One region of the Thiobacter aerophilus genome, then DNA from elsewhere that is predicted to be linked to it. Evidence: predicted binding sites of a transcription regulator. Region 1 holds the regulator's gene; the other holds the start of a gene.

Region 1 (7,206 bases):
GGATCTCGGCGCCCACGCCGGAGGCTTCCAGCACATGGCCCAGATCGGCGAGCAGGCCATCCGAGATGTCGATAGCGGCATGGGCAACCCCCACCAGCCGACGCCCCAAAGCCAGGCGCGGCACGGGGCGATGTAGGCGCGGCAAAAGTTGCGCCAGCTCCCCCGGCGATAGGGGCACGGCCCGGTTGAGCGCCGCGAGCGCCAAGGCTGCATCGCCCAAGGTGCCCGAAACCCAGACCTCATCTCCGACGCGGGCGCCGCTACGGCGTAACGCCGCTCCACGCTCGATCTCCCCCAGCACGGTGAAAGCAAAGGTGAGCGGCCCGCGGGTGGTATCGCCGCCAATCAATGCCACGCCATGGGCATCGGCCAGGGCAAACAAGCCGCGCGTGAAGGCAGCCAGCCAGGCCTCATCGACCTCCGGCAGGGCGATGGACAACAACGCCCAACGCGGCACGGCTCCCATGGCCGCGAAATCGGAGAGATTCACCGCCAGGGCCTTGTGGCCCAGGGATTCGGGGTCGTCATCCGGGAAAAAGTGCCGCCCCACAACCAACATGTCCGCCGCCGCTACCAGTTCCTTGCCCGCGCCCACGCGCACCAGGGCGGCATCGTCACCCACACCCAACACCGTGCGCCTGGCAGGGCGGGTGAAGTAGCGGGCGATCAGCTCGAATTCGGAGGGCATGCGCTAGCGCGAAACGATCCAGGCGCCGATGCGGCCCACCACGTCCTGCTCGATGCCGTTGAAGCCGTGGTAGGCATAGGCGCCACACGGATCGCCGCGAGTCACGCCGCCGCTGAACATGACCAGATCCTTGCGAAGGGTGCCGGGCAGCTTGTCCATCAGGGCCGCAAGCTCGGATGGCCTGCAGTGCTCGCAGCCATCCTTTTCGTGATGTACCACCAGCACGGGCAGGGCAAGGCGGTCCAGCGCCATGGCCGGCACCGGGCGGTCCTTGGAATCGGTGAGAATGGTGGAGGTGAGCACGAGCCCGTCCGGGCTGTCGGCGTCACCGGCCAGGGCGGTCGCCACGTAGGCCGCAGACTGGGTGCCCCGACTGGTGCCCACCAGCCAGACCGGCAGCTGATATTGCGCGCGCAGCCAGCGCATGACCGCCCGCACGTCTGCCACGTGCTGGGCAGTCTGGCGCTGGCCGCTCAAACCAGCCAGGTCCGAGGGCTTGTCGATGACCGCGACCACCAGTCCCTGCTGCGCGAACAGGTCACGGCTCCTGACCAGGAAATTACCGCCGCCCCAGCCAAAACGGCCATCATCCTGGATATCGAGTCCCCCATGGCCGCCGGCAAACAGAATCACTGCCGCTTTCGCCTCGGGCGGGGTCAGCAACAGAAAGCGCTGAGTCACACCGGGGCGGGTCGGGATATCCACGACGCGCGGGGTCGTTTCAGCCCACGCAGACACGGCAACAAAAGAGAAAAGCAGGAGGACCAAAAACGTTTTCACGGATCGCCTCATGAAAAACTTGCTTCGCTAGGCTTTCTTTTTGACTTCCGCCGGCCGCGCTTGCGGCATCAGCTTGTCCAGCACGCCATTCACGTATTTGTGCCCTTCAGTGCCGCCGTAGGCCTTGGCCAACTCCACCGCCTCGTTGATCACCACGCGATAGGGCACATCCAGACAGTGCAGGGCCTCGTAGGCGCCGATTTGCAAGATGGCGTGCTCGATGGGGCTGAGTTGGCTCACGGGCCGATCCAGATGGGGCGCGAGCAACGCGTCGAGCGCCTCGGCCTGGGAAGTCACGCCAGCGAGTAAAGTTTGAAAATAGTCCTCGTCTGCGGTTGCGAAGCCTTCTTCCTCGCGCATATGGCGTGCGATGTCCGCCTCGGCATTGCCGCTGAGCTGCCATTGGTAGAGGGCTTTGAGCGCGAACTCGCGCGCGTTGCGCCGGCTTTTCTTCATGCTGTTTTTCACCGATCCCGCCACGGCGCACGCACGCCGCGCGTCAGATCTTTTTCAGGAGGTTGGCCATCTCCACCGCCACCCGCGCGCACTCGCGGCCTTTTTCTTCCATGCGCGCCAGTGCCTGATCGTCGGTGTCGGTGGTGAGGATGCCATTGGCAATGGGGATGCCGGTGTCCAGCTGCACCTGGGTGATGCCACCGCCAGATTCGTTGGCCACCAGCTCGAAATGATAGGTTTCGCCACGGATCACGGCACCCAGGGCGATGAGCGCATCGAACTTACCACTCTGGGCCATGGCCTGCAGTGCCAATGGCACTTCCAGCGCCCCCGGCACCGTCACCAAGGTGCTGTCCTCGTCACGCACGCCGAGCTTACGTAGTTCCGCCGCGCAGGCGCCCAGCAGGCCTTCGCCCACGTCGATGTTGAAGCGGGCCATGACGATGCCGATCTTGAGGCCGGCGCCGTTGAGATCGCGCTCGATTTCGGTGATGTTGTCGTATTTCTGGACCATGCCCTCACTCCTCCAGCTGGTTGGGTTCCACCACGTCAGGCGGCAGGATGTAGCCCGTGACTTCCAGATCGAAGCCTTCCAGACTGGGCATGCGGCGCGGCGCCGCCAAAAGCCGCATCTTGCGCACGCCGAGATCCTTCAGAATCTGGGCGCCGATGCCGTAGTCGCGCAGATCCACCTTGCCTGCCGGCTTGTGCACGGCGTGGGCGATGCGCGCGAGCAGCGCCTCGTTGGTTTCCGGTCGCCGAAACAGGATCATCACGCCGGCCGTGGCCTCGGCCAAGGTCTTCATGGCCTGATGGATACCCCAGGAATGGGCATTGTCCGCATCGTCCAGAAAATCGATCACCGACAAAGGCTCGTGCACGCGCACCAGCGTCTCTTCCTCTGGCAGTAGCGGTCCCTTGACCATGGCTAGATGGATCTCCCCTGAGGTCTGGTCGCGGTAGGCGAGCAGATCGAATTCCCCGTAGATGGTCTCCACCTTGCGTTCGGCCACCCGCTCCACCAGGCGCTCGGTCTTGGAACGATAGTGGATGAGATCGGCTATGGTGCCGATCTTTAGGCCGTGTTCCTGCGCGAACAACTCCAGGTCCGGCAGGCGCGCCATGGTGCCGTCGTCCTTGAGGATTTCGCAGATCACGGCCGCTGGCTCCAAGCCCGCAAGCTGCGCCAGATCGCAGCCGGCCTCGGTATGGCCGGCGCGCACCAATACACCCCCGGGCTGGGCACGCAGGGGAAACACGTGGCCGGGTTGCACGATGTCGCTAGGCTTAGCATCACGCGCCACGGCGGCACGGATGGTCGTGGCGCGATCCGCCGCGGAAATACCCGTGGTCACGCCGCGCGCGGCCTCGATGGAAACCGTGAAGGCCGTGCCGTGGGGTGTCTGGTTGTCCTCTACCATCTGGCGCAGTCCGAGCTGGCGGCAACGGGCATCGGTGAGGGTCAAACAAATCAACCCACGACCGTACTTGGCCATGAAGTTGATGTCCTCGGGCGTGATGTGTTCCGCCGCCATCACCAGGTCGCCCTCGTTTTCCCGGTCTTCCTCGTCCACGAGGATGACCATCTTGCCGGCGGCGATATCGGCGATGATTTCTTCGATGGGGCTGATGGGCATGGCTGCCTTTCCGTTTGGGGCACTGATTATCGCATTTTATTCAGGCAAGAGAGGCGCTCTACGCCCCCCAGTTCATGCGACTGACTCGCGGTAGCTCAACAGGCGCTCCACGTAGCGCGCGAGCAGATCCACCTCCAGGTTCACTCGAGTCTTAGGCGCGAGACCTCCGAAAGTGGTCACCGCCAAGGTGTGCGGGATCACGTTCACCCTGAAGCGTTCACCCTCCACCTGGTTCACGGTGAGACTCACGCCGTCCACGGTGATGGAACCCTTAACGGCAATATAACGGGCAAGCGTCGGAGGTGCCGCCACCTCCATGAGGTGGGAACCACCCACCGGCTCGAAGCGGGTCACCACGCCCACGCCATCCACGTGGCCCGAGACCAAATGGCCGCCCAAGCGGTCCGAAAGGCGCAGCGCCTTCTCCAGATTGAGCGCCTGACCGACACGAAAACCCGTGGTGCAACGCAGCGTCTCCCCCGACACATCGACCCAATAGCGGCTGCCCTCACGCGCCACCACGGTCAGGCACACGCCATTGGCCGCAATGCTGTCGCCGAGGGCGATGTCGGAGAGATCAAGCGCGCCAGCCTCGATGGTGAGCCGCAACCCATCACCCAGCGGTTCCGCCGCGACGACGCGGCCCACGGCCTGCACGATACCGGTAAACACGATTACGCCTCCTTCGCTGGCAACACGCGAGCAAGCACGCGCCAATCACGCCCCACGGCTCGCACGTCGCGGATGTCGAGGGTGATACGCTGCGCCATGGTGGTGAATTCGGGCAACACGAACAGGCCGCGCGCCGTACTACCCAGGAGGCAGGGCGCGAGGTAGAGCAAAAGTTCATCGATCAACCCGGCCTCCAGGAGGGCACCATTGAGCGTGGCGCCCGCCTCCACCATAAGCTCGTTCACGCCCTGCTCCGCTAGCCACGCCATCAGGCGAACCAGATCCACTTGCCCACCGGGCCGTCCCATCTCCACCACCGTCACACCGGCCTCACGCAAGGCGTTCAGGGCCCCCGTGTCATCGCTTGCGGTGACGACCACGGTCTCGCCCTGCTTGAAAATGCGTGCTGTCACAGGGATGCTGAGATAGCTGTCCACCACGATGCGGCGTGGCTGGCGCGGGGTGGCGATCTCGCGCACGTCAAGGCGCGGATCGTCCGCAAGCACCGTGCCGGAACCCGTGAGGATGGCGCAGGCCCGCGCCCGCCAGTGCTGCACATCGCGGCGCGCCGCCTCCCCGGTGATCCATTGGGAAACGCCATTGGCGAGCGCCGTGCGCCCATCGAGACTGGCGGCGCTTTTCACCCGCACCCACGGCCGGCCGCGGCTCATGCGAGCGACGAAGCCAATGTTGAGCTCCCGCGCCTCGGTGGCCAAAAGCCCCGTGTCCACCTGGATGCCCGCCGCGCGCAGACGGGCAAGGCCACGCCCCGCCACCAGCGGGTTCGGGTCCTCCATCGCCACCACTACACGCGCCACGCCGGCGCTCACCAAGGCGTCGGCGCAGGGTGGCGTGCGACCGTGATGGGCACAAGGCTCCAAGGTCACGTACACGGTCGCGCCTTGCGCGCGACTGCCGGCCTGGGCGAGCGCCCGGGTCTCGGCATGCGCGTCGCCAGCGCGCTCATGAAAGCCCTCGCCCACCACCACCCCTTGGTGCACCACGACACACCCCACCCGCGGATTGGGCGTGGTGGTGTAAAGCCCGCGCTGCGCCAGGCGCAGGGCGCGGGTCATGAATTCATGGTCCGCAGCGGAAAACATCGAACAGCACTCATCATGCACAGACGCAACCTGCGCGGAAAACCCGCTTTCCCGTGGCGTGCCTTGAATTTTGCGTGGGGCGGCTTCAGCGCTTGCCCTTCTTGGTCTCGGCCGAACCCAAATCCTTGAGCACCTCGCGGAAATCGTCCACGTCCTCGAAGCTACGATAAACGGAAGCGAACCGGATGTAGGCCACTTTGTCTAGCTTGTAGAGCTCGGCCATCACCATCTCGCCGATACGCCGCGCATCCACCTCGCGCTGCCCCAGACTGAGGAGTTCCTGCACGATGCGTTCGATGGCTGCATCCACGTATTCGGTGGGCACCGGCCGCTTGTGTAGCGCGCGCATGAAACTGGTGCGCAGTTTTTCCTTGGAGAATTCCTCGCGGCTGCCGTTTTGCTTAACCACTTGGGGCAGGCGCAACTCGGCGGTCTCGTAGGTGGTGAAACGCTTGTTGCACGCCGCGCAGCGCCGCCGGCGGCGAATGCTATCCCCCTCCTCGCTCACGCGGGAGTCGATCACTTGGGTATCGAGGGAACCGCAGAAGGGGCATTTCATGATTTCACGCGAAGGACCGGCGAGCCGGAGGCGGCTTTGGCATGGCAAGCCCCTTAACGCCCGGTTCCGTCACTTTTCGTACACCGGGAAGCGCGCACACAGGGCGCGCGCCTCTTGGCCCACGCGGGCGATCACGGTCTCGTCGTGGGGTGCCTCCAGCACGTCAGCGATCAGATTGGCCAGATGCTCGGCTTCAATCTCGCGGAAGCCGCGCGTGGTCATGGCTGGCGTGCCGATGCGAATGCCGCTGGTGACAAAGGGCTTCTGGGGGTCGTTGGGGATGGCATTTTTGTTCACCGTGATGTGGGCGCGGCCCAGGGCAGCTTCGGCCTCCTTGCCGGTGAGATTCTTGGCACGCAGGTCCACCAGGAACATGTGGGAATCGGTGCGCCCGGAGACGATGCGTAAGCCCCGTTCCGTGAGCACCTTGGCCATCACCCGCGCGTTGGCTACCACCTGCTCCTGGTAGTGCTTGAACTCCCTGCTCATGGCTTCCTTGAAGGCTACCGCCTTGGCCGCGATCACGTGCATCAGCGGCCCGCCCTGGATGCCTGGGAAAATGGTGGAGTTGAGCGGCTTCTCGAACTCGGCGCGCGAAAGGATGATGCCGCCGCGCGGCCCACGCAGGGTCTTGTGGGTGGTGCTGGTGACGAAATCGGCGATGCCCACCGGGCTGGGATAGACGCCCGCGGCTACCAGACCCGCGTAGTGGGCCATGTCCACGAAGAGATACGCACCCACGGAATCGGCGATTTCGCGGAAGCGCTTCCAGTCGATCACCAGGGAATAGGCCGAAGCCCCGGCGACGATCATCTTCGGCCTGTGCTCGCAAGCCAGCCGCTCGACTTCGTCGTAATCGATGACCTCGGTTTCCGGATGCAGTCCATAGGTGATGGACTTGAAAATCTTGCCTGAGAAATTCACCGTCGCGCCGTGGGTGAGATGGCCGCCATGGGCAAGCGACATGCCAAGCAGGGTATCCCCGGGCTTTAGCATGGCGAAATACACCGCAGCATTGGCCTGCGACCCGGAGTGCGGTTGGACGTTGGCGTATTCCGCACCGAACAGAGCCTTGGCGCGGTCGATGGCGAGCTGCTCGGCCACGTCCACCCATTCGCAGCCTCCGTAGTAACGCTTGCCGGGATAACCTTCCGCATACTTGTTGGTGAGCACAGACCCCTGGGCCTGCAGCACCGCGGGGCTGGCGTAGTTCTCGGAGGCGATTAGTTCGATGTGGTCTTCCTGACGCTGGCGTTCTTTTTCCATCGCCTCCCACAATTCGGGATCGATGGCCTTAATGGTGTGCCCGGG
Region 2 (7,206 bases), on a different contig from region 1:
CCACCACCTGGCCCAACCGCGACGTCCCCCTGAAACGCCTGATGTTCGCCCAGGACACGGGCGGCGCCATCAAAGGCGTGGTGCGCGCGGATTTCTTCTGGGGCTTCGGCGAGGAAGCAGGGCGCCTGGCCGGCGCCATGCGCCAGCAGGGGCGCATGTGGGTGTTGCTGCCGAAGAACGGCTCCTGACGACTACCAAAACAGCAGCCCTTGCCAAAGCTGCCCGGCTGGCGAGCTGGCCTTCCTCCTGTGGGAGGCGCGCAAGCGGCGATTGTTCAGCTTCGGGCAGCAATCGCGGCTAAGGCCTCTCCTATTGAGCATTACGTAAATAGGTGACACCTTTGTGTCGTCCCCGCGAAAGCGGGGACCCAGGAACATGGCGAGGAATACCCTGGATTCCCGCTTTCGCGGGAATGACGTTTGACTTACGCAGCCTGTCAACGACTTACGTAACGCTCAATGAACAGCCGCGCCCACGCCCGGCCTGCCCACTCGGCGGGTCAGTCGAACACGACCGTCTTGTTGGCATAGACCAGCACGCGGTTGTCGATGTGCCAGCGAACGGCCCGCGAAAGCACGATCTTTTCCAGGTCGGCGCCTTTCTGGATCAGGTCTTCCAGTTGGTCGCGATGGGAGATGCGCACCACGTCCTGTTCGATGATGGGACCGTCGTCGAGCACTTCCGTCACGTAGTGACTGGTCGCGCCGATCAGCTTCACGCCCCGCTCGTAGGCCCGGTGGTAGGGTCGCGCGCCATGGAAGGCGGGCAGGAAGGAGTGGTGAATGTTGATGATGCGATTGGGATAGTGATGGATGAATTCGGGCGATAGCACCTGCATGTAGCGCGCCAGCACGATGAAATCCACATGGTGGTGGCGCAATAGGGCGAGCTGGTCCCTTTCCACCTCGCGCTTGGAGTCCTTGTGCACCGGCATGTGCTGGAAGGGGATGCGATAGGCTTCGGCCAGCCAGTGGGTGTCTTCGTGGTTACTGATGATGAGGGGGATGTCGCAGTGCAATTCCCCTGCCTGGTGACGGTAGAGGAGATCCGCCAGGCAATGATCATATTTGGAGACGAATACCGCCATGCGCGGCCGCTGCGCGGAGAGGGCGAGGCGCCAGTTCATGGCGAACTTGTCTGCCACCGGACGGAAGGCAGTCTCGAACGCCGAGAGGTCCAGGCGGAAATCGGCGAGATCCCACTCCACGCGCATGAGGAACAGCTTGCGTTCCGCATCCTGATGCTGATCGGCGTGGAGGATATTGGCGTCGTGGCGCAGCAGGAAGTCGGCGATGGCCGCGACCAGTCCCTTCTGGTCTGGGCAACTGATGAGGAGTACCGCGGTGTTTTTCATGGCAAGGGGTCGCAGGAGATGATCGAGCGTGACTTGACTGCGTGGCGCCTGGCCTTGCGCGGGCGGGACGGTCTCCCGCAGTCCCATGCTTTCGTCAGCCTAGATCATGCCTTGATCATAGCATCGCGCCCCAATCCGGAAGCGCGCGCCCAGCGTACATGCGCGCAAAGGCCGTGCCACGGGCGTTTGCGCGCGAGCGGAAATTCTAGTTGACACCTCCACCGAGATCCCTAGAATTAGGGCTCCAAACTACCCGCGACCACAAGATGTTGTGGTTGTGGACAAGCCGGCTAAGCTGGTCATTTTTAAGCTTTTTCGAAAAAAGCCGTTCCAGAAGAGGAGACCACCGCATGCAACCCTCCCCTGTCGCCACCGATCCCAGCTTGACGAGTCGCCCCATGGATTACGCTGCCACGGCGGTCGTCAACGACAAGACTTATGCCGACTACAAGACCATCCGTCGCAATGGCAGCGTGGTGGCGTTCGAGCCCAACAAGATCGCCATCGCCATGACCAAGGCCTTCATCGCGGTGAAGGGTAGTCAGGCCGCGGCCTCGGCGCGGGTGCGCGAGCTGGTGGAGCAGTTGACGCAGCAGGTGGTGAATGCCCTGATGCGCCGCCAGCCCAATGGCGGCACCTTTCACATCGAGGACATCCAGGACCAGGTGGAGCTGGCGCTGATGCGCTCCGGGGAGCACGACGTGGCCCGCGCCTATGTGCTCTATCGGGAAGAACGGGCGCGGGCGCGTGCCGCGCAGAAACAGCAGGCGGCGCAGCCGGCGCCGATTCTCAACGTGGTGGAAAACGGCATCACCCGGCCCTTGGACCTGGCGCGGCTGAAGGCCTTGATCGAAGCTTCCTGCGAGGGGCTGGGCGACCAGGTCTCGCCGGATGCCATTTTAGAAGCGGTGATGCGCGACCTCTATGATGGTGTGCGCATGGAGGAGGTGCGCAAGAGCGCCATCCTTGCTGCGCGTTCCATGATCGAGAAGGATCCCGCCTATTCCCAGGTATCCGCGCGTCTGCTGCTCAATAGCATCCGCTTTGAAGTGCTGGGCGAGGAAGTCTCCCAGGCGGAGATGGCCACGCGCTATGCAGAATATTTTCCGCACTTCATCAAGAAGGGCATCGAGGCGGAGCTGCTCGACGAGCGCCTGGCCCAGTTCGACCTGGCGCGGCTGGGTGCGGCGCTGGATGCCTCGCGGGATCTGCAGTTTGGGTATCTGGGGCTGCAAACCCTGTATGACCGCTATTTCCAGCACATCGACGAACGGCGGATCGAATTACCCCAAATCTTCTTCATGCGCGTGGCCATGGGCCTGGCCTTGAACGAAATCGATCGTGAGGCGCGCGCCATCGAATTCTATGACGTGCTCTCCAAGTTCGATTTCATGAGCTCCACGCCCACCCTGTTCAACTCGGGCACGCGCCATTCCCAGCTGTCGTCCTGCTATCTCACCACCGTCTCGGACGATCTCGACGGTATCTACCAGGCCATCAAGGAAAACGCCATGCTGCAGAAGTTCGCCGGCGGCCTGGGTAACGACTGGACGCCGGTGCGTGCTCTGGGCTCCCACATCAAGGGCACCAACGGCAAATCCCAAGGCGTGATTCCTTTCCTAAAAGTGGTGAACGACACCGCCGTCGCCGTGAACCAGGGCGGCAAACGCAAAGGCGCCGTGTGCTCCTACCTGGAAACCTGGCATCTGGACATCGAGGAATTCCTGGAGCTGCGCAAGAACACCGGCGATGACCGACGGCGCACCCATGACATGAACACCGCCAATTGGATACCCGACCTGTTCATGAAACGGGTGATGGAAAACGGCGAGTGGACCCTGTTCTCCCCCAACGAAGTGCCGGATCTGCACGACAAATACGGGCGCGAATTCGAGCGCGCCTATCTGGCCTATGAAGAGAAAGCGGCACGGGGCGAGATCAAAAACTTCCGCCGCATCCCGGCGCTGCAGCTGTGGCGCAAGATGCTCACTATGTTGTTCGAGACGGGGCATCCCTGGATCACCTTCAAGGATCCGTGCAGTGTGCGCTACACCAACCAACATGTGGGCGTGGTGCATTCTTCCAATCTGTGCACCGAGATCACGCTCCACACCAACGAGAACGAGATCGCCGTGTGCAACCTGGGTTCGGTCAACCTGGTAAACCACATTCGCGATGGCCGGCTCGATCACGACAAGCTGCGCAAAACCATCCGCACCGCGATGCGCATGCTGGACAACGTGATCGACATCAACTACTACGCTGTCGGCAAGGCGCGCACCTCCAACCTCAAGCACCGTCCGGTAGGCCTGGGCATCATGGGTTTCCAGGATGCCCTCTACGAGCTGCGCATTCCCTATGCTTCGCAGGAGGCGGTGGAATTCGCCGACCGCTCGATGGAGGCGGTGGCCTACTATGCCTACTGGGCCTCGACGGAACTGGCCGAAGAGCGTGGCCGTTACAGCACCTTCAGGGGCTCCCTCTGGGATCGTGGCATCCTGCCCAAGGACAGCTTGAAACTTCTCGCGGAAGAACGCGGCGGCCATCTGGAATACGACGACTCTGAAACCCTGGACTGGGACGCCCTGCGTAGGCGCATCCAACAAGTGGGCATGCGCAACTCCAACTGTCTGGCCATCGCCCCCACTGCCACCATCGCCAACATCGTCGGCGTGTCGGCCTCCATCGAGCCCACCTACCAGAACCTTTACGTGAAATCCAATCTCTCGGGGGAGTTCACCGTGGTCAACAAATACCTGGTGGCGGACCTCAAGAAACTGGGTCTGTGGGACGAGGTGATGGTGGGCGACCTCAAGTACTTCGACGGCTCGCTTTCCCGCATCGACCGCGTGCCCGCTGAGCTGCGCCACCTCTACGCCACCTCCTTCGAGATCGAGCCGCGCTGGCTGGTGGAAGCGGCGGCACGCCGCCAGAAATGGATCGATCAGGCCCAGTCCCTCAACATCTACATGGCAGGCGCCTCCGGCAAGAAGCTGGACGAAATCTACAAGCTCGCCTGGATCAGGGGCCTTAAGACCACCTACTACCTGCGCACCCTGGCGGCCACTTCCGCCGAGAAATCCACCGGCAAGGGGGGCGAGCTCAATGCCGTGCCGGCCCAGGGGAGCATGGCGGGCAGCGCCGCCAGCGGGCTTGGCGCCGTGGCCGCGGGCGCACCCATGATGGCGGGCGCGCGCCTGCCAGAGCCGGAAATCAAAGGCCAAGCCTGCACCCTGCGCCCGGGTGACCCTGGCTTTGAGGAATGCGAAGCCTGCCAGTGACAGCCACAGCGAGCGAACACCAACGAGGAGAACACAGCATGCTGAGCTTTGAAGACGATTCTCGTCCGCTGCCCCGCGGTTACACCGCCGCGCACGACGCTGCCGCGCGCGAGCCCGAGCCGCACTTCGACGACATCAAATACCGCCGCGTGCGGGTGGAAGACAAGCGCGTCATCAATGGCGCCGCCGATGTCAACCAGCTCGTGCCCTTCAAATACAAATGGGCCTGGGAGAAATACCTGGCCGGCTGCGCCAACCACTGGATGCCCCAGGAAATCAACATGAGCCGGGACATCGCCACTTGGAAGGACCCCAACGGCCTCACCGAGGACGAACGGCTCATCGTCAAGCGCAACCTGGGCTTCTTCGTCACCGCCGACTCGCTTGCCGCCAACAACATCGTGCTTGGCACCTATCGCCACATCACCGCGCCGGAATGCCGCCAATACCTGTTGCGCCAGGCCTTCGAAGAAGCCATCCACACCCATGCCTACCAATACATCGTGGAAAGCCTGGGGCTGGACGAAGGGGAAATCTTCAATGCCTACCACGAAGTGCCGTGCATCCGCGCCAAGGATGAATTCCTCATCCCCTTCATCGATACCCTCACCGATCCCGCTTTCAAGACCGGCACGCCCGAGAACGACCAGAAGCTACTCAAGAGCCTGATCGTGTTCGCCTGCATCATGGAAGGGCTGTTCTTCTACGTGGGCTTCGTGCAGATCCTCGCGCTGGGACGCCAGAACAAGATGACCGGCGCCGCGGAACAGTACCAATACATCCTGCGCGACGAGTCCATGCACTGCAATTTCGGCATCGACCTCATCAACCAGATCAAGATGGAAAACCCCCACCTCTGGACACCGGCCTTCCGCGAGGAAATCCGCGCCTTGATCCGCAAGGGGGTCGAACTGGAATACGCCTACGCCGAGGACACCATGCCCCGCGGCGTGCTGGGTCTCAACGCGCCCATGTTCAAGGAATACTTGCGCTTCATCGCCAATCGCCGCTGCCAGCAAATCGGCCTGGATGAACTTTACCCCGGTGCCACCAACCCCTTCCCCTGGATGGCCGAGATGATTGACCTCAAGAAAGAGAAAAACTTCTTCGAGACCCGCGTCATCGAGTACCAGACCGGCGGCGCCTTGAGCTGGGACTGAAGTCTCTGCCCCTGAATACCCCTCTCCCTTCGGGAGAGGGCGGGGTGAAGGCCTACAGGCATGCCACGCCCCTGTGGCAGCACCTATTGTCGGAGTGGCTACTGTGGGGGTGGGTTTAGCCGCGATGGAGCCCTTCTTCCCTGGGAGAGGGGCTAGGGGTGAGGGCCCATGGCGATGCCAAGCAGTTGTGTGGGCGTGGCTGGTAGCGGCCATTGCGAGCGCGGCTTTAGCCGCGATCGACGCCGTCCCCCGGCCCTTTAAGGTTTCTCACACCCAGTAAGCCAGGCTCGTCATCACCTTGGAGGTGAGCCGCATGCCCAGACGCACCGGCAGGGGCAGGGGACGTCCGCCGTGTTCGATGGCGGTGGTGGCATGCTTGGCTTCGTCGATCTTCATTTGCTCCACGATCGCCCGGCTTTTTGCGTCCTGCGCGGGCAGGCGCGCGAGATGGCTTGCGAGATGGGCTTCCACTTGGCGTTCGGTCTCCGCAAGAAAACCCAGGTTCCACTTATCACCCAGAGCGCCCGCGGCCATGCCAATGGCCAGGGAGCCGGTGTACCAAATGGGGTTGAGATAGCTCTTGTGGGAGCCAAGCTCCCGGAGCCGGGTCTCACACCAATTGAGATGCTCGGTTTCTTCCTGCGCCGCTTGCCTTAGCGCCGCGCGGGCCTGGGGGTTGCGCGCGGTGAGCGCCTGGCCCTGGTAGAGCGCCTGGGCGCACACTTCACCGCTGTGGTTGACGCGCATGAGTCCCGCGGCGTGGCGCTGCTCGGCTTCGGTGAGGCTGGCTTCTGCCAGGTCCCGCCCTGGCACGGGCCGCACCGTGGGGGCAGGCGCGAAGAGGGTGCGCAGGCCGCGGTCAAAGGCGAGGATGAGCGTGTCCAGATTCAGCATCTTCCAGTAAACCCCAATTGTCTTGCCACCAGTTGCACGGGATGCTCCACTTCCAGCCGATGCCCTGCCTCGCTTAGCCCCTGCTTAAGCCAATGGGCACAACCCTGGTTGGTGCTCACCAGCATGCGCAGCGCATCGCCTGCCCGGGGCATTTTATCAGCCCGCAGACGGCGGGCGAGTGCCGGCTGTCGCAGGAAATAAAGCCCTGCCGCGCCACAACACTGCTCATTGCCCGCCAGAGGCACCGCCTGCAAGCCGGGAATGCGTCCAAGCAACCCATACACATCCGCCGCGTTGCGTAGCACGTTACGACCGCTGCAGGGTTCGTGCACGGCCACGGTTTGGGCAAGCGGCGCGATGGGGAGTCGCTCCCAGCCCGGGGCGCGGGCGAGAAAAGAGACTACATCCTGTGCACGGTGGGCAAACGCCTCGCCCTCAGTGCCGTAGCGGGCATATTCCACGAGTGTCGCGCCGCAGCCCGTGGCGCAAAAAAGAATAGGCTCTGTGGCGTCCAAGC

The links. The regulator NrdR, encoded in region 1, represses ribonucleotide reductase genes. The targets are predictions, from matches to a motif close to CACNANATNTNGTG.
Region 2: the regulator NrdR is predicted to act here: its motif matches at 1,615-1,628, upstream of V6E02_RS08955 (ribonucleoside-diphosphate reductase subunit alpha).

Annotation. Positions count from the first base shown of each region.
Region 1 is NZ_JBAJEX010000005.1:164,163-171,368, forward strand. It holds gene thiL (thiamine-phosphate kinase) at 1-688, opposite strand, end outside; gene V6E02_RS08190 (alpha/beta hydrolase) at 692-1,393, opposite strand; gene nusB (transcription antitermination factor NusB) at 1,496-1,924, opposite strand; gene ribH (6,7-dimethyl-8-ribityllumazine synthase) at 1,968-2,438, opposite strand; gene ribBA (bifunctional 3,4-dihydroxy-2-butanone-4-phosphate synthase/GTP cyclohydrolase II) at 2,443-3,561, opposite strand; gene V6E02_RS08210 (riboflavin synthase) at 3,634-4,233, opposite strand; gene ribD (bifunctional diaminohydroxyphosphoribosylaminopyrimidine deaminase/5-amino-6-(5-phosphoribosylamino)uracil reductase RibD) at 4,236-5,336, opposite strand; gene nrdR (transcriptional regulator NrdR) at 5,422-5,895, opposite strand; gene glyA (serine hydroxymethyltransferase) at 5,965-7,206, opposite strand, start outside.
Region 2 is NZ_JBAJEX010000006.1:130,426-137,631, forward strand. It holds gene mltA (murein transglycosylase A) at 1-188, shown strand, start outside; gene purU (formyltetrahydrofolate deformylase) at 500-1,441, opposite strand; gene V6E02_RS08955 (ribonucleoside-diphosphate reductase subunit alpha) at 1,705-4,635, shown strand; gene V6E02_RS08960 (ribonucleotide-diphosphate reductase subunit beta) at 4,770-5,795, shown strand; gene coq7 (2-polyprenyl-3-methyl-6-methoxy-1,4-benzoquinone monooxygenase) at 6,063-6,686, opposite strand; gene V6E02_RS08970 ((Fe-S)-binding protein) at 6,683-7,206, opposite strand, start outside.